One region of the Empedobacter falsenii genome, then DNA from elsewhere that is predicted to be linked to it. Evidence: riboswitches for the same ligand, from Rfam matches in the RefSeq annotation. Region 1 holds a riboswitch; each other region holds the start of a gene.
The links. Region 1 has a riboswitch for cobalamin ahead of cobT (nicotinate-nucleotide--dimethylbenzimidazole phosphoribosyltransferase). Riboswitches for the same ligand answer to the same signal wherever they lie in the genome.
Positions count from the first base shown of each region.

Region 2: it holds a riboswitch for cobalamin, as region 1 does, so the genes downstream of both, FH779_RS00935 (TonB-dependent receptor plug domain-containing protein) here and cobT (nicotinate-nucleotide--dimethylbenzimidazole phosphoribosyltransferase) in region 1, are expected to answer to the same signal.
Region 3: it holds a riboswitch for cobalamin, as region 1 does, so the genes downstream of both, FH779_RS00975 (acyl-CoA thioesterase) here and cobT (nicotinate-nucleotide--dimethylbenzimidazole phosphoribosyltransferase) in region 1, are expected to answer to the same signal.
Region 4: it holds a riboswitch for cobalamin, as region 1 does, so the genes downstream of both, metE (5-methyltetrahydropteroyltriglutamate--homocysteine S-methyltransferase) here and cobT (nicotinate-nucleotide--dimethylbenzimidazole phosphoribosyltransferase) in region 1, are expected to answer to the same signal.

Region 1 is NZ_CP040908.1:2,916,730-2,920,498, reverse strand. Features, by position in the region: gene cobC (alpha-ribazole phosphatase) at 1-207, opposite strand, end outside; gene FH779_RS13685 (adenosylcobinamide-GDP ribazoletransferase) at 192-968, opposite strand; gene cobT (nicotinate-nucleotide--dimethylbenzimidazole phosphoribosyltransferase) at 962-1,981, opposite strand; cobalamin riboswitch at 2,082-2,202, opposite strand; gene FH779_RS13675 (hypothetical protein) at 2,213-2,857, opposite strand; gene FH779_RS13670 (PAS domain S-box protein) at 3,003-3,769, shown strand, end outside.
Region 2 is NZ_CP040908.1:191,483-195,251, reverse strand. Features, by position in the region: gene FH779_RS00950 (DUF5686 family protein) at 1-126, opposite strand, end outside; gene FH779_RS00945 (pyruvate dehydrogenase complex E1 component subunit beta) at 203-1,180, opposite strand; gene FH779_RS00940 (TM2 domain-containing protein) at 1,339-1,590, opposite strand; cobalamin riboswitch at 1,766-1,909, shown strand; gene FH779_RS00935 (TonB-dependent receptor plug domain-containing protein) at 1,944-3,752, shown strand; gene FH779_RS00930 (DUF5074 domain-containing protein) at 3,759-3,769, shown strand, end outside.
Region 3 is NZ_CP040908.1:201,058-204,826, reverse strand. Features, by position in the region: gene FH779_RS00980 (LOG family protein) at 47-1,198, opposite strand; adenosylcobalamin-variant (AdoCbl-variant) riboswitch at 1,327-1,413, shown strand; gene FH779_RS00975 (acyl-CoA thioesterase) at 1,543-1,956, shown strand; gene FH779_RS00970 (tryptophanase) at 2,076-3,452, shown strand; gene FH779_RS00965 (M28 family peptidase) at 3,493-3,769, opposite strand, start outside.
Region 4 is NZ_CP040908.1:3,584,219-3,587,987, reverse strand. Features, by position in the region: gene FH779_RS16715 (DUF5074 domain-containing protein) at 1-1,257, shown strand, start outside; gene FH779_RS16710 (Lrp/AsnC family transcriptional regulator) at 1,312-1,773, opposite strand; cobalamin riboswitch at 1,883-2,018, shown strand; gene metE (5-methyltetrahydropteroyltriglutamate--homocysteine S-methyltransferase) at 2,107-3,769, shown strand, end outside.

The DNA.
Region 1 (3,769 bases):
AAAAATAATTTCATTCGAGAAAGTTTCTGCCAATCGTTGACAACGACTTAACGGACTTGAAAAAATTACCTCAAAATCGTTTTCAAGTTTAGTATGAATTTGTACCACTTCTTGATGAAAAGAGTCAGTTAATTCCACATCAGTTTGCCCGTAACAAACTGATGAAGGAACATTAACTTTTGTATGTCGAATTACAGAAACTTGCATAGAATTAAAATACCAAGATAAAACAAAACTTCGGTAACTTGTTGCACAGTTCCCAAGCAATCGCCCGTATATCCGCCAATATATTTTTTGAAATACCAGCCTAAATAAACTTTTCCTGTGTAACAAAGTGGTAAAATCAACAAGAATTTCCATTCGCCAAAAACAATAAAAGGCACAAGACAGAAAAGAAAACTAATGACAAGATTTTTTATCGGAAGTGCTTTATTTGCCATCGGTTTCGATTTACTTTTGTCAATATCTGTTACATATTCGTGGGTGTAAATCATCATTCCAGAAAAAAAGCGACTAACCGAATGTGCTGCGATCAAGCTGAAAATCATCAACCAAAAGTTATTTTCGGCAATGTGTTGAAGTGATGTGAATTTTAATAATAATAATAAGATAACGCCTATTACACCATAAGCTCCAATTCGGCTATCTTTCATAATCATCAAGATTTTTTCTTTACCATAACCACCTCCGAAACTATCACAAACATCTGTAAAACCGTCTTCATGAAAGGCGCCAGTCAGTAAAACGCTTGCAATCATTGTGATAATAATGGCGATATCAACTGGTAAAATAAACTGACAAATCGTATAAATTAATGCATTAAAAATACCAACCAATAAACCAATTGCCGCATAATATTTCTGTGATTGATTCATAATTTCGTTGCTGTATGGAATTTTGAACGGAATTGGAATTCGTGTAAAAAACATCAACGCTGTTAAAAAATAAGTGATTTCTTTTTTTAGCATTCTACTTGAGTTTCTTTGTTACTCACGCCTGCTGATTCGAAACTCGCCATATCATTGTAGAAATTCACTGCACTTTTGATAATTGGATAAGCCAATGCGCAACCTGTTCCTTCGCCAACACGTAAATTGATTTTCAGAATTGGTTCTTCGTTGAAATAATTCAACAAATATTGATGCCCAGATTCATCACTTTGATGACAAAAAATAGCATTATTTAGAATTTCTGGTTTCAATTTAGACGCAACCAAAAACGCAGCCGAAGCAATATAGCCATCAATCATCAACAACATATTATGTTCGTAAGCAGATAACATTGCAGCTGTCATTTGAGCAACTTCAAAACCTCCAAAAGTGGCTAAAATTTGTTTTGGATCATTAATTTTCTCATGTGTATTCTTCGCTTCATTTAGAATATTGATTTTATTCTGTAATTGCTCATCATTCAAACCTGTTCCGCGTCCTACACATTGTGCGAGAGGTAAATCGGTTAAATAATGTACAAGCATCGATGCAGAAGAAGTGTTCCCAATTCCCATTTCGCCAAAACCAATAATATTTGTTCCGTTTTGAGCGATTTCGTCCACAATTGTCTTCGAGTAATCAAAACATTGTTCCAATTGATCTAAGGTCATGGCAGGTTCGTACAAGAAATTTTTGGTTGATTTGGTCACTTTACAATTTTTCAAAACCGAATAATCTTCGAAATCATAATTCACACCAGCGTCAACAATGGTTAAATCAATCTTATTTTGATTGCAAAAAACATTAATCGCCGCTCCATTATTTAGAAAATTAAAAACCATTTGAGGCGTAACTTCCGCAGGATACGCACTAACACCAGATTGTGCAATTCCGTGATCGCTTGCGAAAACAATTAGATGAGGTTGTATTAATTCTAACTGTTTTTTTTGTTGAACCAAACTAATTTTAAGTGCGATTTTTTCTAATAAACCTAAAGCTCCAAGCGGTTTTGTTTTAAGATCAATAATGTGTTGAATTTCTTCTTTTTGCATTTTATACTAAACTAAATTTTAATAAAAAAATGCTTTCGAAATCAAGTGCAATCAATTCAACAAATAATAAAATACATGTAGTTTTGATTGAGCTTCAATCGCGAAAGCATCATCTAAAAAGTGGTCTGGCTTATAGTTTTTCTCTACTTACAGTTGCGCGACAGCTCGAGATTTGCACTCGATTCCCTTTTGTGTTAGCAAGGTAAGAAAATAATCATAAAAGCAAAAAAACTATTTTTTAATAGCAATTATTCCTTGTATTGTCGGAGTAGTTACAATTTCACCTGTAATTTTTCCTTTTAACTCAAAATCACTTGTGTTAAATTTCAGTTTTTTAGGTAAATTTTGTTTCGTATAACTTTTTGTAATGTCCGATATATTTTCGTTTGAAGCTAATCGAATATCAATTGGTAAACCTTTTTGGATATCGCATTTTATAGTGTATTCTTCACCAACTTTTAAAGTTTGTTCTATCAATTCACCATTAATCAATAATCGGAAAGTAGAAAACTCTTGAATTCTAGAATTAGAACTTTTTGCAACAATTATTTTAAATTCAATCGATTCATTTTCTATAGAATTATTGATTGGGAATGGATTATCATGACAAGCTATATTATGTTTTTGAGCTTTTGATGAAGTACTCATTAATCCTAAAGCAGAAAAAATCATAACATTAGAAATCGTTTTCTTGAAAAGATTTTGACCTAATTGGCTTGGATGAAAAATACCACAATGAACATTTTTTTTCTGAAATTCATTCGAAATTTCGTCATTTGTCAAGTTAGAAAAGTCAGTAATTTTATGTTGACATTTTGCGCAAAAATTATCATCTCGTAATTTTTCTTTGCATGGGGTTGAGATTGTGATTTTCATATTTTTTAAAGTTTAGATTTATAATAGAGATGATTTTATGAATAAAAAGGTTGGTTTGATTTTTAGAAATAATTGATTTCGAATATTTGGATTTATGTAATATCTTTAACCACCTCTACTTTCCTTTAAAATAGCTATTATTTAAATGGAAAATTATCCCATCCCAACGAACGAAAAGCAAAGATTGCAAGCGGTTTACGATTATAATTTACAAGCGCATGATAAAGACGAAGAATTAGAAGTTTTTGCAAATGCTGCGAGTTTGATTTGTAATGCGCCAATTGCGTTAGTTTCTGTTTTTGATGAAAACTATCAAGTGATTAAAGCAAATTGTGGAATCGAGGTAGATATTGTTCCGCGTCAACAAACGATATGTCAATTTTCTTTGGTAGAAAATGAAATTTTGGTGATTGATGATGTGACGAAATTTGAACCTGCAAAAAATATTGCTGGTGTAAAAGCTGCAAATATTCAGTTCTATGCTGGTGTTCCGTTGATTGATGATAATGGAAATGCGTTGGGAACATTGTGTGTAAACGACCATTATCCAAGAACGTTAGACGATAAACAACGTAATTTATTGATTCAACTTGGGAAAAATATTACCAAATTATTGGTTAGTAAAAAGCGAAAAAAAGACGCTTCTTACTTTCAAAATATCTATAAAATATCTAATAATCTTATTGGAGTTGCCGATATTAATGGTGTTCTAAAATCTATAAATCCTTCTTTTAAAGAGGTTTTAGGAATAAAAGATGAAAAGACAATTATTGCAGAAAACTTTTTAGATTTTGTTTCGGAAAAAGATAAGAAGAAAGTTAATACGTATTTATCAAATCTTAAAAATAATACAGATTCAATCAATTTTAAATGTTTGATGTGTTCTCCGGAATCTCAAGAAGGGAAGTTAGT
Region 2 (3,769 bases), 1.0 Mb from region 1:
TAAACGAATATCTGCGTAAGGAATAGGCTTCTGAGTTTCAGAATCGATGACCTTTCCTTGAATTTTTACTTGCGCGTGCACAGACGCTAGAACAACTATAAAAAAAGATGTTATATAACTTTTCATCAATAAGATCTGTTTAAAAAAATAAAGCCTAGCAAAATGTATGCTAGACTTTACAAATATAGTTTATAAATCTTAATTATTTATACATCACAGCTTTTACAGCTTCAACTACATCTTTTGCATTAGGAATCCAAGTCTCATACAAGTTTGGAGCATAAGGCGCTGATGTATCTTTTGTTGTGATACGTTTGATTGGTGCATCTAAATAATCGAATGCTTTTTGTTGAACCATATACGTAATTTCTGAAGCAACTGAAGCGAAAGGCCAAGCTTCTTCTAAAACTACTAAACGATTTGTTTTCTTAACAGATTTGAAAATTGTATCGTAATCTAATGGACGAACTGTACGTAAGTCGATTACTTCTACAGAAATTCCTTCTTTAGCTAATTCATCAGCAGCAATGTAAGCTTGCTTAATGATTTTCCCGAAAGAAACTAACGTTACATCTGTACCTTCACGTTTGATTTCTGCTTTACCAATTTCGATTGTGTATTCTTCATCTGGCATTTCCATTTTATCTCCATACATCTGTTCAGATTCCATGAAAATTACTGGATCGTTATCACGAATTGCAGATTTTAATAAACCTTTTGCATCATAAGGATTTGAAGGAACAATTACTTTAAGACCTGGTACATTTGCATACCAATTCTCAAAAGCTTGTGAGTGTGTTGCACCTAATTGTCCTGCAGAAGCAGTAGGTCCTCTAAATACAATTGGACAGTTGAATTGTCCTCCTGACATTTGATAAATTTTTGCAGCGTTATTGATAATTTGGTCAATAGACACTAATGAGAAGTTGAATGTCATGTATTCTACGATTGGGCGACATCCCGTCATTGTAGATCCAATTGCGATTCCAGAAAAACCAGCCTCTGCGATTGGCGCATCAATTACACGTTCTGCTCCAAATTCGTCTAACATTCCTTTCGAAGCTTTGTACGCTCCGTTGTATTCTGCTACTTCTTCTCCAATTAAAAATATAGATTCATCGCGACGCATTTCTTCACTCATTGCCTCTGCGATTACTTCTCTAAATGTTTTTATAGCCATTTTATGCGATTTCGTTCTTTATTATATTTTTTCCTAAAGCAAATGTAATAAAAAACTTGCGAATTATTTAAAACGAATTCATTCAATAAAAAAATCCCAAAATAACTTTAGATTATTTTGGGATCGAAAAATATTTAAAAAAGAATGTAATCTCTATTTTAGAACCAGCCTTTGTGACCTTTTACATAAGTTTCATCAAACTCTTCATCAGATTTTGTTAAATACATAATTCCTTCGATTAATCCAATAAGTCCTCCTGCTCCACATGTCACAAGACCAATAATTAATTGAATAACACCTTCTTTAGTGTAGCCTAAATAAAATTTGTGAACTCCTAAAGTTCCTAATACTATCGCTAAAATTCCGGCAATAAGTTTTTTCTCTGATTTGTACGGTTGATTGTTTTCCATAATTTTTAAAGTTTAACTAAATAATTGTTTTTGTTGGTTACAAATTTAATTTGTCCATCTTTCTTAAAAATCACTAGATATAATGATTTTGAATATTGTACAAATAAAATAAATCTGATCTTAATTTAAGGTTAACGATTTAACAATCTACTTTTTATAAAATCAATTGCTTTTCTTTACATTTGCATAAAATGGTGCTCAACGAGTGAGTTAAAAGGGAATTTGGTTCAATTCCAAAACTGTCCCCGCAACTGTAAATTCTAACATACTTTTTGTAAAAAGAATAAGTCAGGAAACCTGCCATTGCTAACAAATTAATAGAAAATGTTTTCGGAGGAAAAACAGATTTTAATATGAAAAAACTTTTTCTTTGTTTTAATCTTATCGCTGGAATTGCTTTTGCACAGACGGATACCATCAATTTGAAACCTTTGATTTTGAACGATGCTTTTCTTAAAAATCATTACAAATCTCAAAGTATTATCAAACTTAATGATAGTATTTTAGAGCAAAATCCTAATCAACTGACGCAAGTTTTACAAGAGCAAACGCCAATTTATTTTAAAGAAAATGGACGAGGAATGGTTTCTTCACCTTCGTTTCGAGGAACTTTAGCTTCGCACACAGCCGTAATTTGGAACGGAATTAATGTCAATTCGCAAACAACAGGACAAACGGATTTTAATTTATTTGCAAGTAATTCGTTTGACGGAATTTTAGTGAAACCAGGAGGCGGAAGTATTGCGTATGGAACAGGTTCTATCGGCGGTACAATTCATTTGTTGAATAAATTTGAGTATGACAAAGGTTTACAGCAAAAAATAAATTTAGGATACGGAAGTTACGATACATGGTCGGGAAAATATCAGTTGAAATATAGTACAGAAAAATTTAGTCCTTCAATCGATTACGAACGAAATCAATCTGATAATGATTATAAAATTCCGAATCACATGAAGAAGAATTTGAATGGAAAATATTATTTCAATACAATTAATGGAAATTTTGGTTATAAAATCGATCCTAAAAATGAATTGAAACTTTATTCGATGTTCAATTTTGGAAAGCGTGAATTTCCTTTGGTTGACATTGGTTCAACGCCTTCTGGATACGAAAATCAGGATTACCGTTTGATGACAGAATGGAATTTCAATCCAAATGAAAAGTGGCAATCGCAGTTAAAATTAGCTTATATCCGAGAAGAAAGCAATTATTTCAACAATATTCACAAATCTTATTCGGACGATTTACAGGTTGATAATTATATTTTAAAATATTATCTGAATCATCAAATCACGAATAATTTTGAACTTTCACTTTTATCGGAAGCTAATTATAATCAAGGAAGTGGAAATAATTTGACCAAAAGTGATCAAAATTCTATCAATTTTGCCTTAATCGCGAAGCATAAATTATCAGATGTTTTGGAATACGAAGCGAGTATTCGCCAAGATTTTTCTGATACATACCAAAATCCATTTATTTATTCATTAGGTTTTAATTATCGTCCAATATATTCGTATCAATTAAGAGGAAATGTTTCGAAAAATTTCAGAAATCCAACGTACAATGATTTGTTTTGGAAAACTGGTGGAAACCCAGATTTGAAATCAGAATCAGCTTATCAATTTGAATTAGGAAATGATTTTATCAGCAAAAATTTAAACATTCAAACCAATATTTTTTATAATAAGTTGAGTGATATGATTCAATGGATTCCGAGCTCGCAAAACAGTTCTTATTGGGTTCCTATGAACATCAACAAAGCAGAAACCTATGGTTTTGAAATGATTGGGAATTACAAATGGAATACGTTTAGTTTCAATACAACTTATGCATACACCAAAACAAAAGATAAATTTAAAAATAAGGAATTGATGTATTCGCCAAATCATAAATGGACGGCGAGCGCACAATACACTTACAAACGTTTATCTGCTTTTGTACAAAATATTTATACAAGTAAAGTTTTTACCGATTCGGAAGAAGAAAGAACACTTGACGGATTTTGGCTAACGAATTTAGGTTTAAATTATACGATTTCACGACTTTATAGCGTTTCTATGAGAGTGAATAATGTGTTTAACCAGGAATATCAAACGCAAGAAAATCGTTGGCAACCAGGCACAAATTATAACATACAAATACAAATAAAATTTTAAAAAACTATGACTAAATT
Region 3 (3,769 bases), 1.0 Mb from region 1:
CTATAATAAAGTGATTTACGCGATTTTAAATATTTTAAATTATTTTTTAATTAACTTTAATTGGTGGATGATTTTCGATAAAATCGATTGCTAAATCAGCACTATCTGTTAAAAATAGTAACTCCTTATATGCTTTTCCTATTGCTAATTGATGCAAAACCGAATAAATCGCCGTATCTTCTACATATCTTTTCTTACTCAAAAAAATCATTGGACTATAATATCCTGAAGTTCCATAATGATTTTGCGCTGCTTCCTGAAAAATTTCTTGTGTTGTTCCAGCACTTCCAGGCGCATAAACCAACCCGAACAAACTAATTGTTAGCAACATATCTTCTCGAATACTATTAGAAAAATATTTCGCAATATTCGTTGCAAATAAATTACTCGGTTCGTGACCATAAAACCATGTTGGAATTGCTAAACTTTCTGCTCCATTTGGATAGATTTCTAAAACTTTTTTAGCATTCGTCATAAAATTCTTCGCCAAATATTCAGTTTTATCTTCATCAATAAAATCTAAATCAGCCAAAATATTAATCGCATTCATCAAATCTTCATCCGAATAATTTGCCATATAAGCTCCTAAATTAGCGGCTTCCATAATTCCAGGACCTCCACCAGAAACAACAAAATAACCTTTTTCAGTAGCTAATTTCGCCGCTTTTGCGGTTTCATTATAAAACTCCGAATTGCGCGCAGTAGAATGTCCACCCATAAAGCCAACCACTTTTTTCTTCGTCATTCCATTATCGTCATATTCCAAAATTCGACGCAAACCATCATCAATAGACAAATCGTGTAAACGTTGCGCCAAAGCTTCTGAAACAGACGGATTATATTTATGTTTTTTGAAATGTTTATAAATTTTAAGATCTATACTTTGGTCATTATCCGGATCATAACCTTCCATCAACTCTTGCCAAGTATACAATTTTCCACGATATGGATTATAGGGAACTGATTCAAATTTTGGATAAACGAATGCTCCTTTTTCTATTAAATAGATTGCTTCATGTTGTTTAAACTTACAACCCAAAAAAGATGTATTGCATAAATTATACTCTTCCCAATTAATTTCTTGACGCAAAAAATTAACATCTTGAACTACTTTATCGGTTAAATCTTTGGTTTGAGAAATTAATTCATTCCATTCTGATAGATTATGAACTAAATCTTTGATTGGTTTTATTTTCATTCTTATTTCTTACTTCATTAAAAATTCGGAAAAATGAATTTACACGAATTATTCCAAACCAACGAATTCGGCACAATAAATCTGCAAATTTTCATTTTTCTAATTTATATTTGCATCAAATTCGTGCTCAACTTAATGGGGAATCGTGTGCAAATCACGAACTGTCGCGCAACTGTAAATCAATATTTTTGACAAGTCAGAATGCCACTAAATTGAGTTAATAATTAACCAAAAACTTTCGCGAAAAAAGTAAAAATTATGTTCTATGAAATCATCAAACCACCACAAAAAAACATTATCAACTCAAAAATTAATTAAGAAAAGTAACGTGTAAATATATGATAATGGAAGTGGAAAAAACACCAAGAGAAGAGTTGATTGAACAACGTATCATCAATTCTGAAACTCGTATTTTCAAAGCTGTTTTTCCTGGAGATACAAACCACCACAACACAATGTTTGGAGGATCAGTAATGTATTTGATGGATGAAATTGCTTTTATGACAGCAACTCGTTTTTGTCGCAAACCTATTGTTACAGTAAGTAGTGACAAAATTGATTTTAAACATTCAATTCCTGCAGGAACTATCGTAGAAATGGTAGGAAAAGTAGTACGTGTAGGACGCTCAAGTTTGGATGTACAAATTGATGTTTTTATCGAAAGTATGTATCGTGACGGACGTGATAAAGCGATTTCTGGAACGTTTACATTAGTTGCAATTAACGAAAACAAACGACCAGTTCCTGTTATTGACTAACACGAGCTATAGAAAATTTTTAATCCTTTATCTTTTTGATAGAGGATTTTTTTATGATTTTCAATTAATAATTGATAATATTCTAAAGGTTTCTTAGTTTTACATTAAACACAAGAAAAATGGAATTACCTTTTGCCGAACCATTTCGCATAAAAATGGTCGAAGAAATTTATCAATCTACTCGAGAAGAACGCGAAAAGTGGATCGAAGAAAAAGATTACAACCTATTTAACCTAGAAAGCCACAAAGTATTTATTGATTTATTAACTGATTCGGGAACTGGAGCAATGTCAGACAAACAGTGGTCTGCAATGATGACTGGAGACGAAAGCTATGCTGGTTCTCAATCTTTCTTAAAACTGAAAGAAACCATCAATACCATTACTGGATTTGAGTTTCTTTTACCTACGCATCAAGGTCGTGCAGCGGAAAATGTATTGTTTTCAGCTCTTGTAAAAGAAGGTCATGTTGTTCCTGGGAACTCGCATTTTGATACAACAAAAGGTCATATTGAATTTAGAAAAGCTCACGCCATTGATTGTACTATTGATGAGGCTTTTGACAGCGAATTGATTCATCCTTTCAAAGGAAATATCGATTTGCAAAAGTTAGAAAATGTCTACAAAGAATACGGAAAAGAACAAATTCCATTTACATTAATCACTGTTACATGTAATTCTTCTGGCGGTCAACCTGTATCAATCGAAAATATTCGTCAAGTTCGTGAATTGTCTAATCAATATGGAATTCCAGTCTTTTTTGATGGCGCTCGTTTTGCTGAAAATGCTTATTTCATCAAAGAAAGAGAAGAAGAATTTAAAACGAAAACGATTAAAGAAATTGTTTTAGAAATGTTTTCTTATGGAGATGGAATGACGATGTCTGCGAAAAAAGATGGTTTGGTAAATATTGGTGGATTTATTGCACTGAATAATGAAGAGCTATATAAAATTTGTGGGAATTTCGGAATTATATACGAAGGATATTTAAGCTATGGCGGTTTAGCTGGACGCGATTTAGCTGCGTTAGCACAAGGTTTGCAAGAATCGACAGAATATTCTTATTTACAATCACGTATCAAACAAATTGAATATTTAGGGAATAAATTAATTGAATTTGGAATTCCAATTCAGCAACCAATCGGTGGACACGCCATCTTTGTTGATGCTGTAAAGTTTTTACCAAATGTAACGCGCGAAGAATTTCCTGCACAAACTTTGGGAATTGAATTGTACAAAGAAGCTGGAATTCGTGGTGTAGAAATCGGAACTATTTTGGCAGATCGTGATCCTGAAACGAGAGAAAATCGTTATCCAAAATTAGAATTACTGCGTTTGGCAATTCCAAGAAGAACTTATTTCCAAAGTCATATGGATTATATCGCGGTTGCGTTGAAAAATATTTTTGATCGACGAAATGAGATTAATTCAGGTTATGAAATTTCGTGGGAATCTGAAATTTTAAGACATTTCACCGTAAAATTGAAAAAGAAATAAATAAAAAATCCTTCAGAATTTCTGAAGGATTTTTTTGATATTACCATCTCCAATCGCCCGAAATACGAAGTGGAGTTTCTAAATTTCCTTTGATTAAGGCTTCCTTAATTTCTTGTTCGTTCCAACGTTTTGAAGGAATTTCTTTCAAATTACTCAAACGATACAACAAATAGGTTTCCAAAATCACATTATTTTTCAAACCAATTTCTTCTACATAATCAAATGTATCGCAATTTGCGTGGTAACAATTTAACGCTCCTTTTGTAAATTGACTATCCGAAAGCCCAATAATAGGCACACCTTGCAACATAAACGGT
Region 4 (3,769 bases), 670 kb from region 1:
AAAAAAGCCAGCTTCGAAACAATTGGTGGTGATGGAAGAAGTTTTGTAGGGGTTGATGCTAAAACAGGATATGTAGGAACTTCAAGTGGACTTTATTTGTTTGATATCGAAAATATGAAACTTGGTTCGATAATCGATGGAACTTCTAAAGTTGGTCAAGTAGGAAATATGATTCGTACATCTAAATTTGTTTTTGCTGTTTCAAGTACTGGAGGAATTTTAGTTATCGACCCAAAAACACATCAAATAAAACAAACGATTGCTGGAAGTTTTATTTCTGTAGTTCAATCTAAAGATGGAAATGTGTGGGGAGCTTTATCTAAAAAATTAGTCAAAATAAATCCTACTACTTTAGAAACTTCAGAAATTGCTATTCCTACGAAAACAGTTCCAGCTCCTTTTGCTTGGAATGCTGGTACTTTTTGTTCTTCAACACAAGATAATACTATTTATTTTTTATCAGGAATCAATGTTGTGAAATACGATGTAACAAATAATAAATTTGAAGAAAGTTTTATAGAGATTCCTGGTCAAGATACAACACCAAAGGAAACATATTATGGAGCAGGTTTAAGAATTGATCCGTTGACAAACGAACTAGTATTAACTACTATTGGTTCAGGTTGGGGAACTAATTCTCAAATTAATTTTGTGCATAGATTTTTTGATAATGGAACTCTTAAAGAGTCGGTGAAATTAAGTGAGTATTATTGGTTTCCTTCAATGCCTGTTTTTCCAGATAATGCGGCACCAATTATCAATGATTTAGAGACAACTTATCAAATTAACACAGCAACAACAATTGATTTGAAAGATAAAGTTTCGGATGTTGATAATTTATCAGCAGCGATTGTAAAAGATTTAGAAATCATCGAGAATAATGAAGTAGCTGAAATTTCGATTAATGATAAGGAAGAATTAGTGATTAATCCATTAAAAAATGGAACAGCTAAAATCAAACTTTCTTTTAATTCGAATGGAAAAGTTGTTTCACAAAACATCACAATTTCATCAGCCGTTTTAGGTACAAATGATTTAGCTAAATCTGCTGTAAATGTTTATCCAAATCCTGTTAATAATGTATTGTTTATTGAAACAAATGAAGCTTCAAAAGCCGAAATTTTCGCTATTACAGGAACTAAAATGACAGAGAAAACACTTCAAAAAGGGAAAAATCAATTAGATGTTTCCTCTTTACCAAAAGGTGTTTACATCATAAAAGTTAACAATTCTACTTTCAAGGTAATCAAAAAGTAGTGTGTTATTTATTTGTGGAAAAAAGGTTGAGCATTGCTCAACCTTTTGTTTTTTTTAAATATTGATTCCGTACGTATTTTTTATTTCAGCCATCACAAAAGAGCTGTGTGTACTTCCGATGCTTTCTAAAGCACCCAATTTATTGAAAACAAAATCTTGATATTGTTTCATATCCAAAACTTGCACTTTTAAGATAAAATCATATTCGCCCGAAATATTATAACATTCCACCACTTCATCAATCAACAAAATATCTTCCACAAGTTTATTCCCAATTGTGCGATCATGTTGTTTTAGCTTGATGCTGCAAAAAACCATAAAGCCTTTGTTTAGTTTTTCGGCATCCAAAACGGCTCTATAATTTTTGATATAACCTTGTTGTTCCAACCTTTTTATACGTTCAAAAACGGGCGAAGGAGATAAATTAACTAAAGCTGCAATGGCTTTTACTGTCAATTTTGAGTCTTTTTGTAGAATTCTTAATAATTCTAAATCGGTTTGATCTAATGTTTCCATCCAAATAATATTCTTTTCAATACGATATTTTATCGTTGTTAAAGTATTTTGTTTTGTAAAATTAATCATATTAAGTGGTATAATCTTATTTTTTCAAGTTTTACAATCGTTTATTTTGTCTTGTTACATTTGTAAAGAAATAAACAATAAATTATTGGGGAATCGTGTGAGAATCACGAGCTGTCGCGCAACTGTGAGTAATGGAAATTACAAGTCAGATTACCAATAGAAACAAAAGATGATACTTTCGCGATTTGAAGTCTGTCTGTCAAAATAGGTTTACTATTTATCAACTCGCGTTTGTGTTTTTTGAACATTAAAAAAACAATCAAAATGCAAACACAAATTTTAGGTTATCCAAGAATTGGCGCTAACCGTGAACTAAAAAAAGCCTGCGAAAATTATTGGGCAGGTAAAATTGAACTACAAGCTTTATTGCAAACAAGCCGTACAATTACCAAACAAAATTGGGCGCTGCAACAAGCTGCTGGTATAGATTTAATTCCGTGTAACGACTTTTCTTTTTATGATCAAGTTTTAGATTTTACGTTATCAGTTGGTGCAATTCCAGCGCGTTTCAATACGGTTGCGCTAAATAAAAAGAACACCGAATTAGACTTGTATTTTGCGATGGCAAGAGGCTTTCAAAAAGATAATTTAGATATTACAGCGATGGAAATGACAAAATGGTTTGATACCAATTACCATTATATCGTTCCAGAATTTGTAAAAAATCAAGAATTTAAATATTTCTCAAATTCTATCGTAAACGAATTTATCGCTGCAAAAAAAGAAGGTTTTAATCCAAAAACAGTTTTAATTGGACCAATTACTTATTTATTATTAGGAAAAGAAAAAGAAGAAGGATTTGATCGAATTGATTTAATTCAGAATTTATTGCCAGTTTACTTTGAAATTATTCAAGATTTAATCAATCATGGAGCAAATACAATTCAGTTCGACGAACCTTTTTTAGCTTTAGATTTAGATGAAAAATCGAAAACGGCTTATCGAGAAGTTTACAAAAAAATAAGAAAAGAATTTCCTCAACTTACAATTCAGGTCGCAACTTATTTTGATGGATTGAAAGATAATACAGCTTTAGCAATCAATTTACCAATTGATATTTTGCATCTTGATTTGGTTCGAGACGAAAATCAACTTGATGAAATATTGAATCAATTTCCTTCTCAATTAAAACTTTCTTTAGGTTTAGTTGATGGTCGAAATATTTGGAAAAATGATTTTCAAAAATCACTTTCAACCATAGAAAAAGTTGTGAACAAAATTGGAGAAAAACGTGTTATTATTTCAACCTCTTGTTCATTATTACATTCGCCTTGTGATTTAGATTTAGAAACAAATGAAAAAAATCTTCCAACAACAATCAAAGATTGGTTTGCATTTGCGAAGCAAAAATTGGAAGAAGTTGCTTTCTTAAAAAATTATTTTTCAAACCCGAATGACGAAAAATTGATTCAACAATATGAAGCGAATCAATTCTCTATCAATAATAGAAAAAATTCTCAATTAATTCATCAAACTCAAGTTAAAGAACGAGTAAATGCTATAAAAGATGAAGATTATAATCGTGCAAATAGTTTTGAACAGCGAAAAATTGTGCAACAAAATGTGCTGAATCTTCCACCTTTTCCTACGACGACAATTGGCTCTTTTCCACAAACACAAGAGGTGAGAAGTTGGCGTGCGAAGTATAAAAAAGGAGAATTATCTGCCGAAGAATATGATGTTTTATTGAAACAAGAAACCAAGCGTACAATAGAATGGCAAGAGGAAATTGGCATTGATGTTTTGGTGCATGGTGAATATGAACGCAATGATATGGTGGAATATTTTGGTGAAAAAATAGCAGGATTTGTCTTCTCTAAAAATGGTTGGGTTCAGAGTTATGGAACGCGTTGTGTAAAACCGCCGATTATTTTTGGTGATGTTTATCGCCCTGTTCCAATGACGGTTTATTGGTCGAAATATGCAC